DNA from 3 places in the Shewanella cyperi genome. Region 1 is predicted to be linked to each of the others. Evidence: predicted binding sites of a transcription regulator. Region 1 holds the regulator's gene; each other region holds the start of a gene.
What was found. Region 1 encodes NrdR, which represses ribonucleotide reductase genes. Its sites were predicted from a motif close to AAACACNANATNTNGTGTTT; they were not measured.
Positions count from the first base shown of each region.

Region 2: nrdD (anaerobic ribonucleoside-triphosphate reductase) is a predicted target of NrdR. The motif match lies at 2,478-2,497, and genes of this name have one in related genera.
Region 3: nrdA (class 1a ribonucleoside-diphosphate reductase subunit alpha) is a predicted target of NrdR. The motif match lies at 5,774-5,793, and genes of this name have one in related genera.

Region 1 is NZ_CP071501.1:1,095,837-1,105,697, reverse strand. Features, by position in the region: gene JYB84_RS04685 (NfeD family protein) at 1-505, opposite strand, end outside; gene JYB84_RS04680 (phosphatidylglycerophosphatase A family protein) at 609-1,103, opposite strand; gene thiL (thiamine-phosphate kinase) at 1,103-2,062, opposite strand; gene nusB (transcription antitermination factor NusB) at 2,161-2,565, opposite strand; gene ribH (6,7-dimethyl-8-ribityllumazine synthase) at 2,581-3,057, opposite strand; gene ribBA (bifunctional 3,4-dihydroxy-2-butanone-4-phosphate synthase/GTP cyclohydrolase II) at 3,206-4,309, opposite strand; gene JYB84_RS04655 (riboflavin synthase) at 4,433-5,086, opposite strand; gene ribD (bifunctional diaminohydroxyphosphoribosylaminopyrimidine deaminase/5-amino-6-(5-phosphoribosylamino)uracil reductase RibD) at 5,123-6,250, opposite strand; gene nrdR (transcriptional regulator NrdR) at 6,282-6,734, opposite strand; gene glyA (serine hydroxymethyltransferase) at 6,838-8,091, opposite strand; gene ettA (energy-dependent translational throttle protein EttA) at 8,316-9,861, shown strand, end outside.
Region 2 is NZ_CP071501.1:1,546,577-1,556,437, forward strand. Features, by position in the region: gene JYB84_RS06525 (DEAD/DEAH box helicase) at 1-1,043, opposite strand, end outside; gene rssA (patatin-like phospholipase RssA) at 1,302-2,285, shown strand; gene nrdD (anaerobic ribonucleoside-triphosphate reductase) at 2,560-4,677, shown strand; gene nrdG (anaerobic ribonucleoside-triphosphate reductase-activating protein) at 4,722-5,222, shown strand; gene JYB84_RS06545 (YibL family ribosome-associated protein) at 5,274-5,630, shown strand; gene ribA (GTP cyclohydrolase II) at 5,776-6,393, shown strand; gene JYB84_RS06555 (hypothetical protein) at 6,463-6,837, opposite strand; gene JYB84_RS06560 (VF530 family protein) at 6,895-7,305, opposite strand; gene JYB84_RS06565 (carbon starvation CstA family protein) at 7,409-8,842, opposite strand; gene btsR (two-component system response regulator BtsR) at 8,962-9,672, opposite strand; gene JYB84_RS06575 (sensor histidine kinase) at 9,669-9,861, opposite strand, start outside.
Region 3 is NZ_CP071501.1:2,071,368-2,081,228, forward strand. Features, by position in the region: gene serC (3-phosphoserine/phosphohydroxythreonine transaminase) at 1-959, opposite strand, end outside; gene gyrA (DNA topoisomerase (ATP-hydrolyzing) subunit A) at 1,043-3,748, opposite strand; gene ubiG (bifunctional 2-polyprenyl-6-hydroxyphenol methylase/3-demethylubiquinol 3-O-methyltransferase UbiG) at 4,158-4,871, shown strand; gene JYB84_RS09020 (HAD family hydrolase) at 4,864-5,538, shown strand; gene nrdA (class 1a ribonucleoside-diphosphate reductase subunit alpha) at 5,947-8,235, shown strand; gene nrdB (class Ia ribonucleoside-diphosphate reductase subunit beta) at 8,302-9,432, shown strand; gene yfaE (class I ribonucleotide reductase maintenance protein YfaE) at 9,401-9,760, shown strand; gene JYB84_RS09040 (YciI family protein) at 9,779-9,861, opposite strand, start outside.

The sequences.
Region 1 (9,861 bases):
TTTCCTTCTGATCCTGGCCACCGGGAGGTCCCAATTGCACCGGTGTGGCGGCACCCAGGCTGGTGGCAGGGGCCATGGCGGCCACATGACAGGCATAGAGCATATAGGTGCCGGCACTGGCGGCGCGGGCCCCTTCGGGATAGACAAAACAGGCAACGGGTATGGGGGACGCCAGTATCGCCTGATTGATATCCCTCAGGCTGGATACCAGGCCACCGGGGGTATCGAGAGTAATAAGCAACAGCTGCGGCCGCTCGGTCTGCTCAGCTGCACGCGCCATGGTGCGGGTCAAATAATCCGATACACCGGGACCTATGGCACCACTAACCTCAAGGCGCAGCACTGGGGCTGGAGACTGAGATTGAGACTGAGATTGTGGTTGCGGCTCGGAGTAAGACGGGCCCGGCAATATCAGCAAGACCGCCAGCAGCAGGCCGAGCAACCTGGCCAGATAGCAATTCAAACCCTGGGACGATGCCAATGGGTGCTGCAGCCGCCTGAACATAAAACCGCTCCCGCAATTACAGATACTTAAAGGCTGAGCCGGGCATCTAACCCGGCTCTTTAAGCATAGTCTCTAACGGGAATATTAGGGGGAAGAGTCAGGCTCATCCGAGCCAGAAGACCAGGCCCTGCAGACAGGCCCAGGCAAAAATGCCGGCCAGCACATCGTCGGCCATGATGCCAAGACCACCGTGGACCCTGGCATCAAGCACCCGAATGGGCCAGGGCTTGAGGATATCGAACAGACGGAACAGCACAAAACCCGTCAGCAGCCAGGGCCAACCGGCGGGGGCGGCGATGAGGGTGATAAGCAAACCTGCCACTTCGTCCCAGACTATGGCGCCATGATCGTGCACCCCCATGTCGCGGGAGGCCCGATCGCAGATATAAATACCCAGCACCACGGCGGCTATTGTCGCCAGCAGGTAGGCCGCCAGCGGCAACTGAGCCAGTAACAGGTACAGAGGAACGGCGGCCAGGGTGCCAAAGGTGCCCGGCGCCTTGCGGGCCAGGCCTGAGCCAAAGCCCAGGGCCAGGAAATGCCAGGGGTTTTTAAGTGACAGGCGTTTGAGCGCCTCATCCTGTGATAAAAGACGCATCAGAAGTGTTCAAACCCTTTGAATTCAGGGGTAAAAGGCTCACCGTTGAGCTGCAACTTAAGGCGATTGCCGGCGTTGATCTGGCCGATGCGGACAAACTTGACCCCGGCATGGCTGAGGGCAATTTCCAGGGCACCGCGCTGGGCCTCGGGCACGGTAAACAGCAACTCGTAATCCTCGCCGCCGGTCAGGGCATAGGCCAGGGCCCGGTCGAGGCTGACCGAGTCCTTGAGCGCCTGGGACAGGGGCAGGTTTTCCACTTCTATGTTGGCACCGACGCCGGAGGCCTTGAGTATATGCCCCAGATCCGACACCAGACCATCGGAAAGATCTATGGCGCTGGAGGCCAAACCGCGCAGGGACTGACCCGCGAGGACTCTGGGCACAGGACGGTAATGGCGCTCGATAAGGTATTCCCTGTGCTCGGGTCGGGTCTGTTCAACACCGCGCAGCAGATCCAGTCCCAGGGCCGAATCTCCCAGGGTACCGGTCACATACACCCAGTCGCCCACATGGGCACCATAGCGGGTCAGCGCCTTGCCGGCCGGTACCTGGCCATGGACAGTGATGCTGAACATTTTCACCGGGCTGGCGGTGGTGTCACCACCGATAAGGGCTATGCCGTAGTAGTCGGCGGCCTCGAACAGGCCTTCGCTGAATTCACTGAGCCAAGCTTCCTCGGCTTGGGGCAGGCTCAGAGCCAGGGTCATCCAGGCGGGCTCGGCACCCATGGCCGCCAGATCCGACAGATTGACCGCCAAGGCCTTGTAACCCAGTGCCCGTGCCGGCATATCGGCAAAGAAGTGTACCCCTTCCACCAGGGTATCGCAGGAGATGGCCAGTTGCTTGCCTTCGGCGGGCTGCACCAGGGCGCAGTCATCACCTATGCCATGCACCACATCGCGGCGCAAAGGGCCGCGGCCATTGAAGAATTGATCTATGAGTTGGAATTCTTTCACTGTATTCCCGCTGCCTCGGCCAGGCAGCGCCTCGGAAATCACCAGAATGGACACCCGCCGTAAATGAAAAACGGTACCCTCAGGATACCGTTTTCAGTTTACTTGCGCGCAACCAGCTTATCCAGGATGCCGTTGACGAACTTGTGACCGTCTTCGGCACCGAAGGCCTTGGCCAGCTCGATGGCTTCGTTAATCACTACCTTGTAAGGCACATCCTTGCGGAAGGTCAGCTCATAGGCCGCCAGACGCAGTATGGCTTTTTCCACCGGAGAGACATCATCGAAGTCCCGGTCCAGTTGTGGCAGTAACATCTCATCGAGTTGGGCTTTCTTGGTTGCCGTACCAGCAAACAATTCACGGAAATAAGCGATGTCGACACCGTCGATGTTTTGCTCGGTGAGGAACTCGTGTTCCACGTCCGCGACGTTGTTACCGCTCAGTTGCCATGAATAGATGGCTTGGACCGCCAGACGACGGGCCTTACGGCGCTCAGAAGGCTTCATTATTTTTCCTACTTGTTACAGCTGTGAATCGATTGCTTGCAGCACATTGACCATTTCCAGCAGACCCAGAGCAGCTTCACCGCCCTTGTTGCCTGCCTTGGTACCTGAGCGCTCAATGGCCTGCTCTATGGTATCAGTGGTCAACACACCGAAAGAAACCGGGGTATTGAATTCCAGGGAAACCTGGGCCAGACCCTTGTTGCACTCACCGGCGACGAAATCGAAGTGGGGAGTACCGCCACGGATCACAGCACCCAGGGCTATGATGCCGTCGAACTTGCCGGAGGCGGCCACTTTCTTGGCGGCCAGCGGCAGTTCAAAGGCGCCGGGTACGCGCACGACAGTGATGTTGTCATCGCTCACCTGACCGAAACGTTTCAGGGTATCAATGGCGCCCTCAAGCAGGCTCTCAACCAGAAAACTGTTGAAACGCGATACCACGATCGCCACTTTGGCAGTTTTCGCTTCGATATTACCTTGTACTATGTGCATTATCTTACCTAGTTCAGCTAAAGCACCCGGCTCGGGGCAACCAGCCTGGGCACCTTACGGCACCCGGGCAAAAAAGTGGCGCTATCATACCACAGGCTTTTGCCCCGTTCCCTATGCAATTTGTTCGAAAACGGGATTTTTGTGTGCCTTACTCGGCCACGTACTCAGTCACTTCCAGACCGAAGCCCGACAATGAATGGTACTTCTTCGGTGAGCTCAGCAGGCGCATCCTGGTGACACCCAGACTCGCCAGAATTTGTGAGCCCACACCCACACGGCGCGAGGTACCTGCCCACTTGGCGGACGCCGGTGCCTGGCCCTTGTCCTCGGCCTCGAAGGCCTTGACCTTGGCCAGGATATCGCTGCTGTGTTCACGGTTACCCAGCAGCACCAGCACCCCACCCTCTTTGGCGATGCGCTCCATGGCCACTTCCAGCGGCCAGCTGCGCTGCTGATCGCGCTCGGAGTGCAGCAGGTCGTTGAAGGTATTGGTCAGGTGCACCCGCACCAGTATGTCTTCCTTGACCTCGCCCTTCACCAGGGCAAAGTGCAGCTGGTTGTCTATGGTGTCGCGGAAGGTGTGCATTTCAAACTCACCGAAACGGGTCGGCAGGCGGCACTGGGCCTCGCGCACCACAGTGGTTTCTGTGTTGTTGCGGTATTCAATCAGATCGGCAATGGTGCCTATCTTGATGCCGTGCTTCTCGGAGAAGATTTCCAGATCAGGACGGCGGGCCATGGTGCCGTCTTCATTGAGGATTTCCACTATCACACCGGAAGGCTCAAGACCGGCCAGACGGGCCAGATCGCAACCGGCTTCGGTGTGACCGGCGCGGGTCAGCACGCCGCCATCCTGGGCCATCAACGGGAAGATATGACCGGGCTGCACCAGATCGGCGGCCTTGGCATCCTTGGCCACGGCGGCCTTCACTGTGACGGCGCGGTCGTGGGCGCTGATCCCCGTGGTCACGCCTTCGGCGGCCTCGATGGACACGGTAAAGTTGGTGGAAAACTGGGCATTGTTATTGCTGACCATCAGCGGCAGGTTCAGCTGCTGGCAGCGGGCCTTGGTCATGGTCTGGCAGATAAGGCCTCGGCCATAGGTGGCCATGAAGTTGATGGCTTCGGGAGTCACCAGCTCAGCCGCCATGATCAGGTCGCCCTCGTTTTCCCTGTCCTCATCGTCCATCAGGATAACCATTTTGCCCTGACGTATGTCCTCGATGATCTCTTCGATACTGTGTAGCGCCATTGTAAGACCTTTATTCTGTGCTAATGAATCTGTGCTATTAGATGGGGTGAATTCTAACCGGCCCCGGGCTAAAAACCAGTCCGGTGACCAAAAACCATGACGGGCGCCCACAGCGCCCGTGCCTTATCCGAGAAATCCCGAGCGCGCCAGCAGCTCCATGGTGACACCACCGCTGCCCTGCTCTTTGCCGGATTGCATCAGCCGCTCCAGATAGCGGGCAATCTGGTCCACTTCCAAGTTGACCCTGTCGCCGACACTCAGCTCAAGCAGGGTGGTTTCGCTGGCGGTGTGCGGCACTATGGTGAGGCGGAAGCGATTGCCGTCCACTTCGTTGACCGTCAGACTGACGCCATCGATAGTGATTGAGCCCTTGTGGGCTATGTAGCGCGCAAGCTCAGCCGGGGCTTCAAGCCAAAATTCGATGGCCTTGCCGAGGTTGCTGCGGGATACCACAGTGGCGCGACCATCAACGTGGCCGCTGACCAGATGACCGCCGAGACGGGTAGTTGGGGTCACGGCCTTTTCCAGATTAACCCTAGTGCCGGGGCGATAGTCACCAAAGCCGGTCAACTTGACCGTTTCGGCGGAAACATCGGCCACATAGCCGTCCTTCAGGCACTGCACCACGGTCAGGCACACGCCGTTGGTGGCTATGCTGTCGCCGAGGCGCACGTCACTGAGATCCAGCTTGCCGCTGTTGACCGTGAGGCGAATGTCATCGCCCATACGCTCCAGCCTGCTCAAGGTACCGACGGCTTCGATAATTCCGGTAAACATATACTCTGTCCTAGCTAGTGCTCTGTCCCGGGGCCTTCAGGCCGCAGCGAGTCTGAAAACAAATCTTCTGTCCTGGCCCAGGCGGCGCTCGTCCACCAAAGTCAGGGAAGGTATGGCATCCATGGTCTGGAAGTCCGGCAATTGCAGCAGATCTCGACCATGGCTGCCGAGGATCTTGGGCGCCTGGTACAACACCAGTTCATCGCACAAACCCTGCTCAACAAAACTGCCGGCCAGCTTGGCACCGGCTTCCACCAGCACCAGATTGCAGCTCTGGCCCAAGTGAGTCAGCAGCGCGGCAAGATCAATGCGGCCATCGGTCGATGGCAGCACCAGGGTGCTGACAAAATGGGGCAAGGCTTTGAGCAGCTCCGGCTCATAGGGCCTGGCCGACACCAGGATCACAGGGCTTTCGATTCCGAAGAGTTTGGCCTTGGCCGAAATGCGGCAGTTGCTGTCCAGCACCACCCGCACCGGTTGAATCAGCTCGGCCTCGGCAAGACTATTGCCCAAACCGCCGAGCTCAGCATGGCGAACATTGAGACTGGGGTCATCCGCCAGCACTGTGCCTATGCCTGTTATAAGGGCGCAGCTTTGGGCCCGGAGCCGCTGCACATCACGTCGCGCCTCAGGGCCGGTAATCCATTTGGACTCGCCGTTGGCCAGGGCCGTTTTGCCATCGATACTTGCGGCCAGCTTGACCCGCACATAGGGGCGTTTGCGCTCCATACGCGATAAAAATCCCGGGTTCAGGCTGCGGGCATCGCCTTCCAGCAGGCCGGATTCCACCTCGATACCGGCATCCTGCAATAGTTTAATGCCGCGACCGGCCACCTCGGGATTGGGATCTGTCATGGCCACCACCACCCGCTTGAGGCCGTGCTCAATCAGCGCCTTGGCGCAGGGGGGCGTGCGGCCGTAATGGCTGCAGGGTTCCAGGGTGACGTAAGCTGTGGCGCCGCGGGCCTTGTCGCCCGCCTGGCGCAGGGCATGGACCTCGGCGTGGGGGCCGCCGGCACGTATATGCCAACCCTCGCCCACTATGGCGCCGTCGCTATCCACTATGACGCAACCCACATTGGGGTTGGGGCGGGTGGTGTAACTGCCGCGCCGCGCCAGCATGATGGCGCGGCTCATCATTTGGGTATCGGTTGCAGACCACATAACACTATGCCTGTTATCTGTTTTGATGAGATTAGTTCTTTTGCAGCCTGGCGATGGCCTCACCGAACTCGGACACGTCTTCGAAGGCGCGATACACAGAAGCAAAGCGGATATAGGCCACTTTGTCGAGTTCAATCAGGCTGTCCATCATCAGGTTGCCAATCATTTCCGATGGCACTTCCCGCTCGCCGGTGGCGCGCAGGGTGGATTTAATCTTGGTCAGGGCTTCTTCTATCTGATCCATGGACACCGGGCGTTTTTCAACCGCCCGCAGCATGCCGCCGCGCAGCTTCTCTTCATCGAAGGGCTGACGGCTGCCGTCACGCTTGATGACCCTGGGCATCACCAGTTCGGCACCTTCAAAGGTGGTGAAGCGCTCGTGGCACTCGGTGCACTCCCGCCGCCGCCGTACCTGATGCCCTTCCCCCACCAGCCGTGAGTCTATGACCTTGGTATCGGTTGCGTTGCAAAATGGGCAGTGCATGGGGCCTCCTGGTGCGGAAACTGGACTAATTGGAGCAAAAACGGAGCAAATAAAATGGCCGCTTGAGCAGCGGCCATGAGTGTATCCTATTCAGGTTAAAAGGTTAACCGTAAACAGGGAAACGGGCGCACAGTTCCAGTACCTGACCTTTCACGCGCTCGATAACTGCGTCGTCTTTGGCATTGTCCAGCACGTCACAGATCCAGCCGGTCAGTTCACGGGCTTCGGCTTCCTTGAAACCGCGGCGGGTGATGGCCGGAGTACCGATACGGATACCCGAGGTCACAAAGGGTGAACGTGGGTCGTTTGGCACTGAGTTCTTGTTGACCGTGATGTTGGCGCGGCCCAGGGCTGCATCGGCTTCTTTACCGGTCAGATCGCGACCGATGAGATCCAGCAGCATCAGGTGGTTGTCGGTACCGCCGGAAACTATCTTGTAGCCGCGGGACTTGAACACTTCCACCATGGCCTTGGCGTTGGCCACAACCTGCTGTTGGTATACCTTGAATTCTGGCTCCAGGGCTTCCTTGAAGGCCACGGCTTTACCGGCGATCACGTGCATCAGAGGACCACCCTGACCACCAGGGAATACCGCAGAGTTCAGCTTCTTGTACAGCTCTTCATCGTCGGCAGCAGAGATGATCAAACCACCACGGGGACCGGCCAGGGTCTTGTGGGTGGTAGAAGTCACCACGTGGGCGTGTGGCACGGGGTTGGGGTACACACCGGCGGCAATCAGACCGGCCACGTGGGCCATGTCAACAAACAGGTAGGCGCCAATCTTGTCGGCGATTTCACGCAGCTTGGCCCAGTCAACTATGCCCGAGTATGCGGAGAAGCCACCGATGATCATCTTGGGCTTGTGCTCCAGTGCCAGGCGCTCCAGCTCAACGTAGTCAATCTTGCCGGCTTCATCGATGCCGTAAGGAATGATGTTGTACAGCTTGCCTGAAAAGTTCACCGGTGAACCGTGGGTCAGGTGGCCACCGTGGGCCAGGTTCATACCCAGTACTGTGTCACCGGGTTGCAGCAGAGTCATGTATACGGCCATGTTGGCCTGGGAGCCGGAGTGAGGCTGCACGTTGGCGAAAGTGGCACCGAACAGTTCCTTGGCACGCTCAATGGCCAGGGTTTCCACTACGTCGACATACTCACAACCACCGTAGTAACGCTTGCCGGGATAACCTTCTGCGTACTTGTTGGTCAGCTGTGAACCCTGAGCCTGCATCACGCGGGGAGAGGTGTAGTTCTCGGAGGCGATAAGCTCAATGTGCTCTTCCTGACGCAGGGTTTCGTCCTGGATCGCCTGGAACAGCTCGGGATCATAGTCGGCAATATTCATGGTTTTGTTCAGCATTGGTCACTCCAGCTGGCAAATCTTATAGGTAGGGTTGCGCGGTATTCTACTCTGCAAACGGCTTCAAGCCCAGCCGCATGATGATGAAAATCCGTCTCACAGCCAATGACTGTGTTTCATGATGAAAACAGTTCCGCAGTGAAGCTATTCCCCGGCAGCCATCTGGCAGTAACAGAGGCAAATTGGTAAACTGCCGACAATTTTTTTGGATCAGAGAATCTTTCATGGCTCAGTTCGTTTACAGCATGCTCAGGGTCGGCAAGATAGTGCCGCCCAAGAAGCAAATTCTTAAAGACATTTCATTGAGTTTCTTCCCCGGCGCCAAGATTGGTGTTTTGGGTCTGAACGGCTCGGGTAAGTCCACTTTGCTGCGCATCATGGCCGGCCTGGACACGGAAATTGAGGGTGAAGCCCGCCCCATGCCGGGTCTGAAAATTGGTTACCTGCCCCAGGAACCAAAACTGAACCCGAACCAGACGGTGCGTGAAGCCATAGAAGAAGCGGTACACGAGGCCAAGAATGCCCTCAAACGTCTGGACGAAGTGTACGCCGCCTACGCCGATCCCGATGCCGACTTCGATGCCCTGGCACGGGAGCAAGGGGAGCTGGAAGCCATCATCCAGTCCCAGGATGCCCACAACCTGGACCATATCCTCGAGCGCGCCGCCGACGCCCTGCGTCTGCCGGATTGGGACGAGAAAATCGAGGTGCTGTCAGGTGGTGAACGCCGCCGGGTGGCCCTGTGCCGCCTGCTGCTGGAAAAGCCGGAGATGCTGCTGCTCGACGAACCCACCAACCACCTGGATGCCGAATCCGTGGCCTGGCTGGAGCACTTCCTGCAGGAATATGCCGGTACTGTGGTAGCCATTACCCACGACCGTTACTTCCTCGACAATGCCGCCGGCTGGATCCTGGAACTGGACCGCGGTGAGGGTATTCCCTGGCAGGGTAACTACTCCAGCTGGCTGGAACAGAAAGATGCCCGTCTGAAGCAGGAGGCCGCCACCGAAAGCGCCCGTCAAAAGACCATTGCCAAGGAATTGGAATGGGTGCGTCAGGGTGCCAAGGGCCGTCAGTCAAAGGGCAAGGCCCGTATGAACCGCTTCGAAGAGCTGAACAGCTCGGATTACCAACGCCGCAACGAGACCAACGAGCTGTTTATTCCGCCCGGGCCTCGTTTGGGTGACAAGGTTATTGAGGTGAACAACCTGACCAAGAGCTATGGCGACAGGGTACTTATCGACAACCTGTCCTTCTCTGTGCCCAAGGGCGCCATAGTCGGCATTATCGGTGCCAACGGTGCCGGTAAATCGACCCTGTTCCGCATGCTGACCGGCACAGAGCAGCCCGACAGCGGCAGCATAGATCTGGGTGACACTGTACAGCTGGCGTCGGTTGAGCAGTTCCGCGACTCAATGAACGACAAGAATACCGTGTGGCAGGAAATCTCCGGCGGCCAGGACATCATGCGTATCAACAACCTGGAGATCCCAAGCCGTGCCTACGTGGGCCGCTTCAACTTCCGCGGCGCCGATCAGCAAAAGATCATCGGCACCCTGTCCGGTGGTGAGCGCAACCGGGTGCACCTGGCCAAGCTGCTGCAAGCCGGCGGCAACGTGCTGCTGCTCGACGAACCCACCAACGATTTGGACGTGGAAACCCTGCGCGCCCTGGAAGAAGCCCTGTTGGAATTCCCCGGCTGCGCCATGGTTATTTCGCACGACCGTTGGTTCCTCGACCGTATCTGTACCCATATCCTCGACTACCGCG
Region 2 (9,861 bases), 450 kb from region 1:
GAAATCGCATCGCCCTGGTTACCGGCACGACCGGTGCGGCCGATGCGATGCACATATTCTTCGGCAAACTTGGGCATGTCGAAGTTAATCACCAGGGACACATTGAGCAGATCCAGACCGCGGGAAGCCAGATCTGTGGTCACCAGCACCTGCTGCTGACCGCGGCTGAACTGATCCATGATCTGGTTGCGCTGGTTTTGGCGCAACTCACCGGACAGGGCCGCAGCCTTGATGTCCTTGGACTGCAACAGCTGTGACAGGCGCTCGGTATCACTGCGGGTGGCGGTAAAGATGATGGCCTGCTTATGGGGATGGCTCTCGAGCAGCTTAAGCAGCAGGGCTTCCTTGTGGTCAAGGTGATCGGCAAGGAAAATCTGCTCACTGATATCCTTGTGACCACTGTGGACCGCATCTATGGCCAGATGCTCGGGATTGTTGAGCAATTCGGCCGCCAGCGCATGGATCTCGTTGTGATCCAGGGTGGCGGAAAACATCAGGGTTTGACGCCGTCTGTGGTCAGCGGCGGCATGGATGGCCCTGAGCTGGGGTGCAAAGCCAAGATCCAACATACGGTCTGCTTCATCCAGGATCAGCAGCTCCAGACCATTGAGAAACAGATGACGCTGGGCCAGATGATCGGCAATGCGTCCGGGGGTGGCGACTATAAAATGCGGTTCCTTTGCCAGTGCCTTGGCCTGATCGTTGAAGTTTTCCCCACCCAGAATGCTGGCAGCCCGGTACTGGGTATTGGCCACCAAGAGCCTGAGTTGGGCATAAACCTGATTGGCCAGTTCCCTGGTCGGCAGCAGGATCAACACCCGCGGATCTTTCTTGCTCAGTGCCCGGGTCGCTATGACCCTTTGCAACGCCGGCAGCAAAAATGCCAGGGTTTTCCCCGAACCCGTCTTGGATGAGGCCATCAAGTCTTTGCCGGCGAGGGCGATGGGCAAGGCCCCGGCCTGGACGGCTGTGGGGGTTTCTATCCCCATGTGTTTCAGGCTCTGCAGCAGACGCTTGTCGAGGGAAAAATCACTAAATTGCAAAGGAAGGGCTCCGTTGGCGTGCGCTTTTGGCACGGGTAAAAATTTCAGCCGGACATTATACCCTCAAGTTGGCGCCCCGGCCACGAACTTTATGAGCCCCGTCGGACAAAAGTCTGCCGGTGAACATCGGCTTTGCCTGAGCTAATTGCTTGCTGTCGTGGCCGTTTTCATGCGCCCGCCAAGCTGTTAACCTTGATGGGATTCAGGCAATTCGCGCCGGAGTTGCCACCTGAGCGGTATCACAAAAGGACGTAGCATATGACCCCAAAGCCAGGCCCCAACAGCACCAGCAAGCATACAAGCTCCAAGCCCCCCACCATAGGGCTGGCATTGGGCAGCGGTGCCGCCAAGGGCTGGGCCCACATTGGGGTTCTGAAGGCCTTGTTGGCACTGGGGGTGAAGCCCGATAAGGTGGCCGGTTGTTCGGTCGGTGCCCTGGTGGGGGCGGCCTATGCCAATGGCCGCTTGCAGGAATTGGATAATTGGGTCAGTGGATTTTCCAGCTGGGATGTCCTTGGGCTGATGGATTTAAGCTGGCGCCGCGGTGGCATTATCGGCGGCGAGCGGGTGTTTGATGTGTTGCAATCACACATTGGCGACTTGCAGATTGAGGCCCTTGCCATTCCTTTTGCGGCCGTGGCCACGGATCTCTACAGCGGCCAGGAAATCTGGATCCGCGCCGGCGATTTGCGCCAGGCGGTGCGGGCTTCCTGCTCCATGCCCGGCATTTTGCCGCCGGTGCGCCTGGGGGAGCGTTGGCTGGTGGATGGTGCCGTAGTCAATCCTGTGCCCGTGTCTGTGTGCCGCGCCATGGATGTGGATGTGGTTATTGCAGTCGATCTCAGTGGTCACAGGCGCCAACGCAATGCGGAATTTCCGATTGAGATCCGCAGCGAGACCTCGTCGGCGCTGGAGCAGTCCCGGGCCCTGGAATCCCAGGGCAATGGCTTTATGGATTTGCTCGCCCGCGGCAAGGAATACGTCTCCAGTCTCAGCGACAAATTTGCCCTTGGAAATAACTCCGATCCCGGCATGTGGGCGGTGATGTCGCAGTCCATGGAAATCCTCGAACAAAGACACAAGCGGGCCCGCTTGATGGGGGATCCGCCCGATGTCTGCCTGCTGCCCAAGGTCAATGATATAGGCACCATGGAGTTCCATCGAGCCAGGGAAGCCATTGCCGCCGGTGAGGCCGCGGTCATGGCGTCGGCACATTTGATTGAAGCAGCCCTGGGCCGATAAGCAAGCATTTTAAATTCAAATACTTGCAGCTGATATTTTTGTCGGAAGCAGTCTTAAAGGGCGGCTTTCCTACCCGTGGGATTCGGCTCGGTCAAGGGCTTGGAAGCGAAAATATCGCTTATTTTTGCCTGTGACAACAGGCGTTTTCTTACATGATCCAGATCAAGGTATTGTCATTCACTTTGCCGCTTAATACGCAACATATTGTGTTTGTGCCTATATAAAGCACTAGATGATGTGGTGCATATTTCAACAGAGCCAAGAGGGAATGAAGATGCCGGTCGTGATAAAGAGGGATGGTTGCCAAGCCCCGTTTGATGAAACCCGTATCCGTGATGCCGTGATGGCGGCCTCTGCCCATGAGGGGATTGAGGACGTGGACTACGCCGCCACAGTGGCGGCAGTGGTGCATGCCGGTGTCAGTCACCTGCAGCAGGTGCACATCCACGAGCTGCAGTTGGCGGTGGAAAACTGTCTGATGGAAGGCCCCTACAAGGAGGTCGCCCGCCATTATATTGAGTACCGTCACGACAGGGACGTGTGCCGCGAGGCCAGCAGCAGACTCAATCAGGAGATCCGCTCACTGGTGGAGCAGACCAACGCCGCCCTGTTGCATGAAAATGCCAACAAGGACTCCAAGGTCATCCCTACCCAAAGGGACCTGCTGGCCGGCATCATAGCCAAGCACTATGCCAAGCGCCATATTCTGCCCAAGGATGTGGTGGCCGCCCACGAGGCCGGTGATATTCATTATCATGATCTTGATTACGCACCATTTTTCCCCATGTTCAACTGTATGCTCATCGATCTGGAGGGCATGCTGACCCGGGGCTTCAAAATGGGCAATGCCGAGATTGAGACTCCAAAATCCATTTCCACCGCCACGGCGGTAACGGCGCAAATCATAGCCCAGGTGGCAAGCCATATTTATGGTGGCACCACAATCAACCGCATCGATGAAGTGCTGGCGCCCTTTGTGGCCAAGAGCTACGAGAAGCATTACCAAACCGCGCTGACCTGGGGTGTCAAGGATGCCAAGGATTACGCCATCGCCCTGACAGAGAAAGAGTGCCACGACGCATTCCAGTCCCTGGAGTACGAGGTCAATACCCTGCACACCGCCAATGGCCAAACCCCGTTTGTCACCTTTGGCTTTGGCCTCGGAACCCGCTGGGAATCACGGTTAATCCAACAGTCAATCCTGCAGGTGCGGCTCGAAGGCCTGGGACGTAATCGCAAGACGGCGGTATTCCCCAAACTGGTATTTGCCATTCGCGATGGGATTAACCACAAGGCCGGCGATTGCAACTATGACATCAAGCAACTGGCGCTGAAGTGTGCATCCCAGCGCATGTATCCCGACATCCTCAATTACGAGCAGGTGGAGAAGGTGACCGGCTCCTTTAAAACTCCCATGGGCTGTCGCAGTTTCCTCGGGGTTTATGTGGAAAATGGTGAGCTCAAACACGAAGGCCGTAATAACCTGGGGGTAGTCAGCCTCAACCTGCCCCGAATTGCCTTGCTGGCCAAGGGCGATGAGAGTGAATTTTTCCGCCTGCTGGATGAACGTCTGGCCACGGCGAGGACGGCACTCGACACCCGTATCGAGCGTTTGCAGGGGGTCAAGGCCAGGGTTGCGCCGATCCTCTATATGGAAGGCGCCTGCGGCGTCAGGCTCAAGGCCGATGATGATATCGCGCCTATTTTCAAAAACGGCCGCGCCTCAATATCCCTTGGCTATATTGGTCTGCATGAAACCATCAATGCCCTCTATGGCACCGAAGAGCACCTTTACGATTCGGCCCGGCTGCGGCAAAAGGCGCTCGACATAGTGGCTCATATGCAGGCGGCCACCAAGCGCTGGAAGGCCGAAACCGGTTATGGCTTCAGTCTCTACAGCACTCCCAGCGAGAGCCTGTGCAGCCGTTTTGCCAAGATAGATGCCAGTGAGTTTGGGGTGATCCCCGGTGTCACCGACAAGGGGTATTACACCAACAGTTTCCACCTCGATGTGGAAAAGAAGGTCACGCCCTACGACAAGATTGATTTCGAGGCGCCATATCCACTGCTGGCCACCGGGGGCTTCATTTGTTACGGCGAATACCCCAACATGCAGCACAACCTGGAAGCGTTGGAGAACGTGTGGGACTACAGCTATAGCCGGGTACCTTACTATGGCACCAACACGCCCATCGATGAATGTTACGACTGCGGCTTTACCGGCGAGTTTTCCTGTACCAGCAAGGGTTTCGTCTGCCCCTCCTGTGGCAACCATGAACCGAGCCGGGTATCTGTGACCCGTCGGGTCTGCGGTTACCTTGGCAGCCCGGACGCCAGGCCGTTTAACCATGGCAAGCAGGAAGAGGTTAAACGCCGGGTCAAACACCTTTAATCCTGAACCACAAGGGGCGCTTTGGCGCCCCCGAGGGCGCACAGATGAACTTCCACAAATACTATCCGCTCGATGTGGTCAATGGTCCGGGTACCCGGGTGACGCTGTTTGTGGCCGGCTGCGAACACCAGTGCCGCGGTTGCTATAACCAGTCCACCTGGGATCTGCGCAGCGGGCAGGTGTTCGATAAGGCCATGGCCGATACCCTGATCCACGATCTCAACGACACGCGAATCCCTCGCCGGGGCCTCAGCCTATCCGGTGGCGATCCCCTGCATCCGGCCAATCTGGCCGCCGTTGGCGCCTTGTTGCAGCGGGTGCAGCGGGAATGCCCGGGCAAGGATGTCTGGCTCTGGACCGGCTATGTCCATGAAAACCTGAGTGACGCACAGCGCGCTGTGGTCGAGCTGGTGGACGTGCTGGTGGATGGCCCCTTTGTGCAGGAGTTGCTGTCACCGGGATTGCCCTGGCGCGGCAGCAGCAACCAGCGGGTGTTGACCCTCAAGCCAAATAATTCACGCCAGGCAGGCGCTTCGCTGTTATAATGCCTCCCTTGGCACCACGCAGGTGCATTAAGGTATTGAATAGGTAACAGCATGAATTTGAAACAAGAACTGCATGAGCTTAACGATAAGCTCGATAAATTCCGCCGCAAGCTCGCCGCTGCCGAGCAGCGGGGCGATCAGCATGTGGTAGCGCAGTTCAAGCAGGAAATGGCGGCCCTGACTAAACGCATCGCCAGTGTCAAACAGCAACAAACCCGGGAACTGGGCAAACAGGCCGGTGAAGTCAAGGATTTGCCGTTCAGGCGCGCCATCACCAAGGCCGAGCAGGCCGACATGGGTAAGCTGAAAAAGTCGGTCAAGGGACTGGTGGTGGTTCATCCCATGACGGCCCTGGGAAGGCAGATGGGCCTGACCGAGGTGACGGGTTTTGCACCCAAACCTTTCTGATATCCCAGTTATCCACTTGGGTATTCCTGTACCAGCCAAAAGTGCTTAGAATAGGGCTCCCGAGGCGCCGCAGTTGTCGGCGCCGTCTGTTTTGTCAGGGATTTCAGCTGTCTCATGGAATGAGAGCTGTCGTGAAGGTTGAAACATGTCGATAAAATACGTCGCCACTTCCAAATTGCCTACCCCTTGGGGCATCTTTGCCATGCACGGTTTTGAAGATACCGAGACCGGCAAGGAACATGTGGCGCTGACTTACGGTGAGCTGGACGCCAAGACCCCGGTGCTGGGGCGGATCCACTCCGAATGTCTTACCGGGGATGCCCTGTTCAGCCTGCGCTGTGACTGTGGTTTCCAATTGCAGACCGCCATGCAAAACATTGCCGAAGCCGGTTGTGGTTTTATCCTTTATCTGCGTCAGGAAGGGCGTGGTATAGGCTTGCTCAACAAGATCCGCGCCTATGAGTTGCAGGATCAGGGTGCCAATACCGTCGAAGCCAATGAGCGTCTGGGCTTTGCGGCCGATATGCGTAAATATGACATGATAGCCCCCATGCTGGCCCATATAGGTGTCACCCAGGTGCGTTTGATGACCAATAATCCGCGCAAGGTCAAGGCTATGCAGGATGTGGGCATGGACGTGGTGGAGCGGGTGCCGTTGCAGGTGGGTAAGAACCGTTATAACGAGGCCTACCTCAAGACCAAATCCGATGCCCTGGGGCATATGATGTCCGAGGTCCATTTTAACGATGACCATCAGGACTGAATGTGTTTCAGTGCTCACATATGAATAAAAATCAGCGCCTTATGGCGCTGATTTTTTATAGGGTCCGGGCTAAGCTCCCTTGCCCCGTCGGGCTGCTTTCAGCTGCTCCCCCGTCAGCGCAAGCAGCCTGGCATTTAGCTCGGTCAATTCACGCCCAAGCTGTTCTCGTCTGTGTTCGGCACTGTCCGAGTGGTTGCCTCTGAGCTGCTGTAATTCTTTGTTTAACTCCTGCAGGCGAACCTTAAGCTTGGCAATTTGTTGCTCGAGGGGATCCTGGTGTTCCTGTTGACGGTTTAGTTCAGAGGTGGCCTCACGGCTGGCACCAAAGGCTTCGGCAATATTCAGGGCCCGGACCAGGTCTTTGCTTGGCTCACTTGCCTGATTGAGCCTGGATGCAGGCACCACGCCAGGCAGGGCGGACGCAGGGGAAATCAACATGGCCATGACACAACCCTTTCTTGGACTCCAATATCAGGTTATCGGCCAATCGGGTGCCTGGCTTTAGCTGCGTTTGCCCCAGATATCGGCGTTGACAGCGCCGCTGACATACTCCTGCTTGGTGGTGCTTTTACCGGCAGGCGCCTCTTTGTCGGCCGGTTTGGCCTTGGCTATGTGTTTTGTTTGAGCAGTGTGTTTCGTTTGGGCCGGGTGTTTCGTTTGCGCTGAGTGTGCTTCAACCCTGGCCATCGGGACCGGCTGGCCGTGACACTCAAGGTACAAATGCTCGACTTTTTCCCTGGCCCAGGGGGTGCGACGTAAAAAAGTCAGACTGGATTTGATGCTGGGATCCTGGCTGAAGCAGCGTATGGCAATGCGCTGTGCCAGAGCAGGCCAACCGAGCTCAGCTACCAGATACTCCAGAATGTGTTTGAGTGTCAGGCCGTGAAGTGGATTTTTGGGTTGTTCGGACATGTGGGCTCTGTTTGACGGGCCGGTGGGCAAAACCTGATTGTAACCCGCCGGGGCAACAAAAAACAAAGGCCGGCATTGCCGACCTTTGTGCGTGCTGCCAGCCTCAGGCTTTTTCGGCCACTTCAACCGCCTTGCCCTTGGTGGTCAATAACAGACCGCCCGCCACAGTAACAGCGATAATGATGCCTGCCACGGTGGAGAGGGTCATGGGCAGACCGGCACCCAGGGTGGCGGAGTTGAGCAGGAAGGTCACCACCACAGTGGTCATAAAGGTAGCCGGCACAGTACAGATCCAGTGCAGCTTGTTATGACGCATCAGATAAGCGGAAGCAGTCCAGAGCATAAGTACGGCGGTGGCTTGGTTGGCCACACCGAAATAGCGCCAAATCACCCCGAAGTCCACCTGCGTCAGTATGGCGCCGACCACGAACAGGGGAATAGCCAGCAGCAGACGCTTGCCCAGCTCATTTTGTGGCAGATTGAAGAACTCTGACAGGATCAGACGGGCAGAGCGGAATGCGGTATCACCCGAGGTGATTGGCAGCACTATCACACCCAGTACCGCCATAAAGCCACCTATGGTACCCAGCAGACCGGTGGACGCTTCATAGACCACGTTGGCAGGATTGCCGGCCATGCCGCTGGCGAGGCCTTCAACACCGCCGAAGAACGACAGGGCAATGGCACACCAGATCAGGGCGATTATGCCTTCACCTATCATGGCGCCGAAGAACACGAAGCGGCCATTGGATTCATTTTCCATGCAGCGGGCCATCAAAGGTGATTGGGTGGCATGGAAGCCGGAAATGGCGCCACAGGCAATGGTGATAAAGAGGGCCGGCCACAGTGGCATATCCTTGGGATTGAGGTTGGTCAGGAAGTCAGACGCCTGAACACCTGGCAGCAAACTGTGTTCGGTCGAGACCAGCAGGGCTATGGTCAGTCCCACGGACATAAACAGTAGCAGGGCGCCGAAGAAGGGATAGAGGCGACCTATGATCTTGTCTACCGGGACTATGGTGGCTACCAGGTAGTAAACGAAGATCACGCCAACGAAGATGCTGATATCGGCACCGGTCAACTTGGCCAGCAGGCCCGCAGGTGCGGAAATAAATACTACGCCCACCAACAGCAAGAGTATGGTGGCAAAGACATTCATGAAGTGCTTGGCTTTCTTGCCCAGGTATTTGCCCGCCAGATTGGGTACCGATTGGCCCCCATTGCGTACCGACAGCATGCCGGAAAAATAATCGTGCACCGCACCGGCAAAAATACAGCCTATGACTATCCACAACATGGCGGCAGGGCCATAGAGCGCACCCAGGATAGGGCCAAAAATCGGACCCACGCCGGCAATGTTAAGCAGTTGAATAAGGTATACCTTGCCCTTGGACATGGGCACGTAGTCAACCCCGTCGGTTTGGGTAAAGGCCGGTGTTTGCCGTTTGGCATTGATCCCGAACACCTTCTCCACGAAGGTGCCGTAAATCACGTAGCCGCCTATGAGCAGGCCAACGCAGAGTAGGAACCAGGTCATTGCTTCTCTCCTTCTTTTTTCAGTACTGGCAGTTTATGGGAAGGAAAGCCACCCTGGTGGTGATTTTGACCGAGCGGTCAAATGGAAAGGTTGAGCGGTTATCTGCCGGCGTCAGTGGTTCAGTGAAATCCGAAATACTGCTTGAGTTCTTTAAGATAGCGCCTGGATACCGGCACCCTGGCACCGCTGCGGGTTATGACTTCGGCGCCGCCATCCTGCAACTCTATCTCGGCGATGGCAGCAGGCGCCACCAGATACTGGCGATGACAGAAGATGAGCCGGGTTTTTTCCTCCAGCAGTTTGAGGGTCATCTGGGTATGCACCAGGCCATTGGTCGTCGCCACGTGAACGCCGCCAACGTCGCTGAAAATAAATTCCACATCAGAGATGGGCACGACCTTGAGGCGGTTGCCACTGAAGCAGGGCAGGTGGGTGAGTTCGGCCGGGGTAACGGGCCCGAGATCTTTGGGGGCCAAGTCCTGCCTGAGCCGTGCCAGGGTATGTTCCAGTCTGTCGGGATCTATGGGTTTGAGCAGGTAATCGAAGGCATGGTATTCGAAGGCCTTGATGGCGAACTCATCAAAGGCGGTGACAAACACTATCCTTGGCATGGTGCTTTTATCCAGCATTGCCAGCAGTTCCATGCCACTTATCCTTGGCATTTGGATATCCAGAAACACCAATTGCGGCTTGAGTTCGTTGATGGCCTGCATGGCCTCAATGGCATTACCTACCTGAGCAAGAATAAGGATATCCGGCGACTTGGCCAGCAGTTCGGCCAGCGCCTCCCGGGCGTAGGGTTCGTCATCAACCAGGATGCAGGAAATCACGACTCTTTCTCCGTCAGTGGCAGGGTGATGGTCACCCGGGTATATTCGTCGGCCCGGCAGTCTACCTTTACCCCATATTGGTTACCGAATTGATTCTGGATCCGTTTATGCACCAGGTTCATGCCCAGGCCCTCGCTGCTTTCCTTGGCTTGATAGAGGCCGGCATTGTCGGTCACTTCCAGCACCAAT
Region 3 (9,861 bases), 980 kb from region 1:
GCTTCGGCTTCGGTAAGAAACACCTTATCCAATGACTCATCGGTTAGCTGAAAAGTGACGTTCATGCGGGAACGGTTTGCCATCGCCACCCCATTGCGGTAGAAGTCCAGCTTGTCTATACAAGCGTACAGTCTGGCGGCCTTCTCCTTGTTGATGGCTTCCATGGCTTTAACGCCGCCTATGCCTTTGAGCCAGGTAAAGACTTCGGCAGCCAGGTACCAGGCAAAGGTCGGTGGCGTGTTGAACATGGAGTCATGCTCGGCACAGAGGCGATAGTCCATGATGGAAGCCTGGGGCATCTGTGGCAGTTCCAGCATGTCTTTGCGTACTATCACTATCGCCAGACCCGACGGGCCTATGTTTTTCTGGGCGCCGGCGTAAATCAGGCCATAGCGACTGACATCCAGCTCACGGGACATGATGGTGGAGGACAGGTCCGCGACTATCGGCCAGGGACTGGTTATCTCATCAAAAATTTCGATACCATCGACCGTCTCATTGGGGCAGTAGTGCAAGTAACGGTATTCATCGCCACTGCCTTTCAATGCAGGCATTACCACAGTATTGATACCATTGATATTTTCAACGATATTCAGCGCATCTATTTGACTGTCGCCCGCCAGCTTTCTGGCCTCTTCCATGGCCGACTTTGACCACTGACCGCTGACCAAATACAGGGCACGGCCTTTGTCTCCGAGAAAATTATTCACAACCGCAGCGAACTGGCCACGACCACCACCGTGCATAAACAACACGTGGTAGTTGTCGGGTATCGACATGAGTTCGCGCAAATCGGCTTCGGCCTGTTTCGCCAGTGCAATGAATTCACTGCTGCGATGGCTGATCTCCATCACGGACACGCCCAGACCATTCCAATCAAGCAATTCCTGTTGCGCCTTTGCCATCACGGGTGGGGGCAACATCGCTGGACCGGCACAGAAATTATACTTAACGCTCACTCGCAATCTCCTCGGGTACTGTTTTTAAAATTCTGTTTCCACCAAAAAAACGAGCGTCACAATGGACGCCCGTTTTTCAGTTATTATGCTTCGGTGTCTTCACCCGCAGCCTCTTCTGTGTCTGCGGCCTCGTCGACCACCGGCACTATGGGTTCGCCGTTCTCGTCGTATTCGACTTCCTCGCCGCCTTGGATTTCATCAATCCGCTGCAGACCGACCACGGTTTCATCCTCGGCGGTACGGATAATGGTCACACCCTGAGTGTTACGACCTATGATGGACACACCATTGGCCGGTGTACGCACCAGGGTACCCTTATCGCTGATGAGCATGATCTCGTCATTCTCACCTACCTGAACCGCACCCACTACGGCACCGTTACGCTCACTGACCTTGATGGACACTACGCCCTTGGTGGCACGGCTCTTGGCCGGATATTCCATAAGCTCGGTACGCTTACCGTATCCATTTTCGGTCACGGTCAAAATGGCACCATCGCCCTTGGGCACAATCAGGGACACTACTTTCTGACCATCTTCGAGGGCAATACCGCGCACGCCGGTAGCGTTACGGCCCATGGGGCGCACGCCCTTGAAGTTAATTTGCGGCTGACCGTTTTCATCCAGCACAGGGTTGCCGTTTTCATCTACAACGGCAACTTCTTCACCTTCCTTGAAGCGCACTACCTTGCCGGCGTCAGAGAACAACATGATCTCGTTGCTGCCATCTGTGATATCCACACCGATCAACTGATCACCATCCTTCAGGTTGACGGCAATGATACCGTTGGCCCGTGGACGGCTGTATTCGGTCAGGGCGGTTTTCTTCACTGTACCGTGAGAGGTCGCCATGATGATGAACTTGCCTTCTTCGTATTCACGCACCGGCAGAATAGCCGTGATGCGCTCGCCTTCAGACAGCGGCAGCAGGTTGATAATAGGCTTGCCGCGGGACTGACGGCTGGCGAGCGGCAATTGATATACCTTGAGCCAGTACAACTTACCCAGATCCGAGAAGCAGAGTATGGTGTCGTGGGTGTTGGCAACCAGCAGCTTCTCAACGAAGTCCTCGTCCTTCACCTTGGTCGCCGCCTTGCCCTTACCACCACGCCGCTGGGCCTGGTAATCGGACAGTGGCTGGTACTTGGCATAGCCAAGATGCGACAGGGTGACCACCACATCTTCTTCGGTGATCAGATCTTCCAGGCTGATGTCGACGGCCGAGGCATTGATTTCGGTGCGGCGGGCATCGCCGAATTGCTCGAGGATTTCCTCCAGCTCTTCCTTAATCACTTCCATCAGGCGCTCTGGGCTGCGCAGAATAAACAGCAGGCCGGCGATGATTTCGAGCAGCTCCTCGTATTCCTGGAGGATCTTTTCATGTTCCAGACCGGTCAGCTTGTGCAAACGCAGATCCAAAATCGCCTGGGCTTGTTGTTCGGTCAGGAAGTACAGACCATCACGGATACCGTACTGGGGCTCCAGCCACTCTGGACGGGCGGCATCATCACCGGCCTTTTCCAGCATGGCTTGCACGTTGCCCAAAGCCCAACCGTTTTCAATCAAACGTACCTTGGCTTCCGCCGGGCTCGGAGAAGCCTTGATCAGCGCAATGATGGGGTCAATGTTGGCCAGGGCCACCGCCAGTGCTTCCAGAATGTGGGCACGGTCGCGGGCCTTGCGCAGTTCATATACGGTTCTGCGGGTGACGACTTCACGGCGATGCAGAATAAAGGCTTCCAGCATCTCCTTGAGGTTAAACAGCTTGGGTTGGCCATTGGCCAGGGCCACCATGTTGATACCAAAAGAAGTCTGCATCTGGGTATGGGCATAGAGGTTGTTCAGCACCACCTCGCCCACTTCACCGCGCTTGATCTCGATAACGATACGCATACCGTCTTTATCGGATTCGTCACGCAGACCGCTGATGCCTTCCAGCTTCTTATCCTTCACCAACTCGGCAATCTTTTCGATCAGACGGGCCTTGTTTACCTGGTAAGGGATCTCGGTAACGATAATGCGCTCGCGACCGTTTTCTTCGGTCTCAACTTCGGCACGGGCACGCATGATGGCCTTGCCGCGGCCGGTGCGATAGGCTTCTTCGATGCCCTTGCGGCCATTGATGATGGCGGCAGTGGGGAAATCCGGGCCCGGGATGTACTCCATCAGTTGCTCAATCGGCAACTCGGGATCTTCAATCAGCGCCAGACAACCCTGAATGATTTCATTGATGTTGTGTGGCGGAATATTGGTGGCCATACCTACGGCAATACCGGAAGAACCGTTTACCAGCAGGTTGGGAATGCGAGTTGGCAGCACCGCAGGAATTTGTTCTGTGCCGTCATAGTTGGGCACATAGTCGACGGTTTCTTTGTCGAGATCGGCCAGCAGCTGATGGGCCAACTTGTCCATGCGGATTTCGGTATAACGCATGGCTGCTGCCGCGTCGCCGTCGATGGAACCGAAGTTACCCTGACCGTCCACCAGTGTGTAGCGCAGGGAGAAAGGTTGCGCCATCCGCACTATGGTGTCGTACACGGCACTGTCGCCGTGTGGGTGGTATTTACCTATAACGTCACCGACCACACGGGCGGATTTTTTGTAGGGCTTGTTCCAGTCGTTCTTCAACTCGCTCATGGCGAACAGCACGCGACGATGCACGGGTTTCAAACCGTCACGCACATCCGGCAATGCCCGGCCCACGATCACGCTCATGGCGTAATCCAGGTACGAATTCTTGAGTTCGTCTTCGATATTAATTGGCGAAATTGATGAAGCCAAATCAGTCATAAACTGCTCGATCCCCTGAAAAATAGCTGACAAGCCGGCATTCCGTGTCTTTGTCGAGCCAATAAACGTGATTTGGCATTCTAACACAGTAATTTATTGTCGGAAGCCCCTGTTTTGCATCTTGGTAACATGGGGCTCGGATTGTCCATGATATCAGGGGGGCAGATTATACTTTCACTAATAAATTCAGCGTAATATTTAAGGAATTGCCTTTAAGTACCGACAGTATTCGCGCCATAAATCCGGGGTGTTTGTAGATTAAGTATCCAATTTCAACATTAGCTGCTCATTAAAGCGCCAAATATGCCAATTAAGCGGGCAATAAAGGGCAAAGTTTGGCTTCTTAACCGGTGGCAAATCGCTATAATGGGCGCATCTTTATCCGTCTGCGAAAAAATGGACTCTATATATGTCTCAGCACGCCAATGTCGATGCCAATGAAATAGCCAAATTTGAAAAGATGGCTGCAACCTGGTGGGATCCTGAAGGTGAGTTCAAGCCCCTGCATCAACTCAATCCCCTGCGGCTCAACTATATAGACAAGACCGCCGGCGGCATTTTTGGCAAAGCAGTACTCGATGTCGGCTGTGGCGGCGGCATATTGTCAGAAAGTATGGCCCGTATCGGCGCCAGGGTGACAGGGCTGGATATGGGAGCAGAGCCTTTGGATGTCGCCAGACTGCATGCACTGGAAGCAGGCGTCAGTATTGACTATGTACAACAGACGGCTGAAGAGCACAGAGACAGTCACAGGGAAAGATATGACGTGGTCACCTGCATGGAGATGCTGGAACATGTGCCCGATCCCCAGTCGGTGATCCAGGCCTGCTGCGACATGATCAAACCCGGTGGCTGGGTGTTCTTTTCCACCATCAATCGCAATCTGCGCTCCTATGTGGAAACCATACTGGGCGCCGAGTATCTGCTGAAGATGTTACCCGTCGGCACCCATGACCACGGCAAGTTCATCAAACCTTCAGAATTGATGGCCATGGTAGACAATACCGCCCTGCTCAATCGCGACGCCCTGGGGATCCGTTACAACCCGTTAAGCGGCATGTTCGGCTATACCCAGAACCTGGACGTCAACTATATGATAGCCACGGTAAAACCTCTTGACTGATCTCCGACTGCGCCCCCAGGGGGTACTGCTTGATGTGGATGGCACCCTGGTGGATACGGCACCGGATCTGGTGCAGGCACTCAACCTGGCGTTAAGTGACTTCGGCTTGCCGGAGGTTTCCCTGGCGCAAATGCGTCATGTGGCCTCCCACGGCAGCCTGGCACTGGTTGAAGCCGGCGCGCCGACGCAGCCCCAGGCGATGAAATATGAATTGCAACAGGCGCTGCTACGGCACTATGCCCGTATCAACGGCCAGCATTGCGTGCTGTTTGCCGGCATGGCCGAACTGCTGAAAGAACTCGAACAATCAGAGATCCCTGTCGGGGTCGTTACCAATAAAGCCGCCCGCTTTTGCCGCCCCTTGATGGGATCCCTGGGAATAGAAAGCGCGCTGGTGTCCATAGTGTGCGGAGACAGCACTCTGATGGCCAAACCCAATGCGGCGCCCATGTTACTGGCGGCGCAGCAACTGGGGGTAGCGCCGGCGGATATCTGGTATTTGGGCGACGCCGAGCGTGATATGCAGGCCGCGGTAAATGCAGGCATGGCGCCGGTCCTCGCCCTTTGGGGCTATTTGGGCGAGCAAGACGATATTGACAGTTGGCCAGTGGAATATCGGCTGAATTCGCCCTTGGAGTTGGTGCAATTAATCCGCAATCGCGGCTAAATTCGCCACAGAGAATTATGACGATCTTATTGCGATCGCCCATTAAAAAAGCGATCGCACCGGATCTCAAACTGGCAAAATAATCGCCAGTCGATGTTAAGCGCAGGGAAAAATTGCCCTCTGAAGTTAGCTTCCACTAACGTTTTTTTTATCCTCAAGATATCCACAAGATCTACACCAATTTCTTACTTGCAAATGGCCCCCCACCTCACTATCTTGTATCTTAGATTTAAATAAGCACCATATCTTGTGTATTGACAGCAATCAGACACACTAGAAATGCCCCGCTTAGCCAGTACAGCTTGTCTGCCAGATGTAGGTTAACGGTATTCCAGATTGATTGTTTACAAGGATACGTACGGTGGCGCCAATCATATTTACAGTGAAAAGAACCAAGGCCTATCTTCAATGAACAGCAACATGACAGTCACAAAGCGCAGTGGCGAAAGAGAGACAATTAATCTCGACAAGATCCACCGCGTGGTTACCTGGGCAGCCAAGGGCTTAAAAAACGTTTCCGTTTCCGAAGTAGAACTGCGCTCACATCTGCAATTCTTCGATGGCATTCCAACCGAAGCCATACATGAAACCATTATCAAGGCTGCGGCGGACCTGATCTCCCCCGAGTCTCCGGATTACCAATTCCTGGCGGCCCGTCTGGCCGTGTTCCACCTGCGCAAGAAGGCCTTTGGCCAATTCGAGCCGCCCAAGCTGTACGACCATGTGGTACGCCTGGTGGAAATGGGTAAATACGATCAGCACATCCTCGCCGACTACAGCAAGGAAGAGCTGGACGTACTCGACAGCTATATCGACCACTGGCGTGACATGGACTTCTCCTATGCCGCGGTTAAACAGCTCGAAGGCAAGTACCTGGTACAGAACCGCGTGACCCACGAAGTGTATGAGAGTGCCCAGTTCCTCTATATCCTGGTGGCCGCCTGTCTGTTTGCCGGTTATCCAAAGGAAACCCGCCTGAAGTACATCAAGGACTTCTACGACGCGGTGTCGACCTTCAAGATTTCTCTGCCCACGCCGATTATGTCAGGCGTGCGCACCCCAACCCGCCAGTTCAGCTCCTGTGTACTGATCGAGTGCGGTGACAGTCTGGATTCCATCAACGCCACTGCCTCTTCCATAGTGAAGTACGTCAGTCAGCGAGCCGGTATCGGCGTCAATGCCGGTCGTATTCGTGCCCTGGGCAGCCCGATCCGTGGCGGCGAAGCCTTCCACACCGGCTGTTTGCCCTTCTACAAGTATTTCCAGACCGCGGTGAAGTCCTGCTCCCAGGGCGGTGTCCGTGGTGGCGCGGCCACCCTGTTCTACCCCATATGGCACCTGGAAGTGGAATCCCTGCTGGTACTGAAAAACAACCGCGGCGTGGAAGACAACCGTGTCCGTCATCTGGACTACGGCGTGCAACTGAACAAACTGATGTATCAGCGCCTGATCAAGGGTGAAAACATCTCTCTGTTCAGCCCCTCGGACGTACCAGGTCTCTACGATGCCTTCTTTGAAGATCAGGATGAATTCGAGCGCCTGTACCAGATGTATGAGCAGGATCCGGCCATCCGCAAGAAGACCCTCAAGGCAGTGGAACTCTTCTCGCTGATGATGCAGGAACGTGCCTCAACCGGTCGTATCTACATCCAGAACGTGGATCACTGCAACACCCACAGCCCGTTCGATGCCAAGGTGGCCCCAATTCGCCAGTCCAACCTGTGTCTGGAAATTGCCCTGCCCACCAAGCCGCTGGAAAGTGTCGATGACACCAATGGTGAAATCGCCCTCTGTACCCTGTCGGCACTGAACCTGGGCGCCATTGCCAATCTGGAAGAGCTGGAAAACCTGGCGGATCTGGCGGTACGTGCCCTCGACAACCTGCTGGACTACCAGGACTACCCCATCAAGGCGGCCCAAATAGCCTCCATGAACCGTCGTACCCTGGGTATAGGTGTCATCAACTTCGCCAACTACCTGGCGAAAAACGGCATGAAGTATTCCGATGGCAGCGCCAACAACCTGACCCACAAAACCTTTGAAGCCATTCAGTACTACCTGCTGAAGGCATCAATGAATCTGGCCAGGGAAAAAGGTGCCTGCCCTGCGTTCCATGAAACCACTTACGCCCAGGGCATACTGCCAATCGACACTTATAAGCGCGATTTGGACAAGATTTGTGACGAACCACTGCACCTGGATTGGGAAGCGCTGCGCAGCGATATCAAGCACTATGGTTTGCGTAACTCCACCCTGTCAGCGTTGATGCCGTCCGAGACCTCTTCGCAGATCTCCAATGCCACCAACGGTATTGAGCCACCCCGTGGTCTGATTTCGGTCAAGGCCAGTAAAGACGGTCAGCTCAAGCAAGTGGTACCGGATTTTGACAGCCTCAAGCACAACTATGAGTTGCTGTGGCAGATGCCAGGCAACGACGGTTACCTGCAATTGGTGGGCATAATGCAGAAGTTCGTCGATCAGGCGATTTCGGCCAACACCAACTATGACCCTGCCCGCTTTGAAGGTCGTAAGGTGCCAATGCAGTTGTTGCTCAAAGACCTGCTGACCGCCTACAAGCTTGGCGTCAAGACGCTCTATTACCATAACACCCGTGATGGTGCGACCGATCAGCACGACGACATCACCAGTGTTGAAAAAGAAGATGACGGCTGCGCCGGCGGCGCCTGCAAGATCTGATGCGCCGTCAGACAACTCTTTGGTGTTAACGGGGGCCTTTGCCCCCTTTTGCCCGGAATACGAACCATGGCTTACAGTACATTTTGTCAAACCCCCAATGACGCGACCCGCGAACCCATGTTCTTCGGTCAGTCGGTCAACGTCGCCCGTTACGACCAACAGCGTTATGAAGTATTCGAGAAGTTAATCGAGAAGCAGCTGTCCTTCTTCTGGCGTCCGGAAGAAGTGGATGTCAGCCGCGACAAGATTGACTATGCGGCTCTGCCCGATCACGAGAAGCACATCTTTATTTCCAACCTCAAGTATCAGACCCTGCTGGACTCCATTCAGGGCCGTTCACCCAATGTGGCCTTCCTGCCGCTGGTGTCGCTGCCGGAGTTGGAAACCTGGATTGAGACCTGGTCCTTCTCCGAGACCATCCACAGCCGTTCTTACACTCACATTATCCGTAACATAGTCACGGACCCCTCAGTGGTGTTTAACGACATAGTGGGCAACGAGCAGATCCTCAAGCGCGCCACCGACATTGCCGCCTATTACGACAAGCTGATCAGGCTGACCCAGGTGTACGAACTGCTGGGTGAAGGCACCCACATGATCGACGGTGAAGAGGTTCAGGTCACATTGCGGGAGCTGAAAAAGGCCCTGTACCTGTGCATGATGTCGGTCAACGCCCTGGAAGCGATACGCTTCTATGTCAGCTTCGCCTGCTCCTTCGCCTTTGCCGAGCGCAAGCTGATGGAAGGCAACGCCAAGATCATTCGCCTCATTGCCCGTGATGAAGCCCTGCACCTCAATTCAACCCAGCACATTCTCAACCTGATGCAGGGTGGCAAGGACGATCCCGAAATGGCAGAAATTGCCATTGAATGCCAACAGCAGGCTTACGATCTGTTCCTGCGTGCCGCAGAGCAGGAAAAGGAATGGGCCAAGTACCTGTTTAAAGACGGCTCAATGATCGGCCTCAATGAGCAGATCCTCTGCCAATACGTTGAGTTCATCACCAACCAGCGCATGAAGTCGGTAAACCTGCCGCAACCCTACGGTGAGCAGACCAACCCCCTGCCCTGGATGAAGAACTGGCTTGAAAGCGACGCGGTACAGGTTGCCCCCCAGGAAGTGGAAGTCTCTTCCTATCTGGTGGGTCAGATTGACGCTGCAGTTGATGAAAATGAGTTCCTCGACTTTGACCTGTAACAAGGCACCCATAGTCAGCCTCAATGGCCAGCCGGTGCTGCTGTTTAATGGACAGCAGCACACCTTGCTGCAAGCCCTTGAAGTTAAAAAGATTAAGGTGTTTTCCGAGTGCCGCAGTGGTTACTGCGGTGCCTGCAAGACCCGGGTGATCAGTGGTTCGGTGCGCTACCTGACCGAACCATTGGCCGTGCTTGGCGAAGACGAATGCCTGCCCTGTTGCTGCGTGCCCAGTAAAGATTTGGATCTCGACCTGTCTGCCAAGGGGGCCGACGTGGTCAACCGCCCTGTCAGTCTGCATCCCCAGGCCGAACATCTGCTCATCGACTGATAGCCAACACCAAATGGCTCAGATGGCCTTTTTGGCCATTTTTTTGTGCAGTTCATTCACCTCCACCAAAGCCGCGCTGCCATACCAGGGCAAGAGTTCCA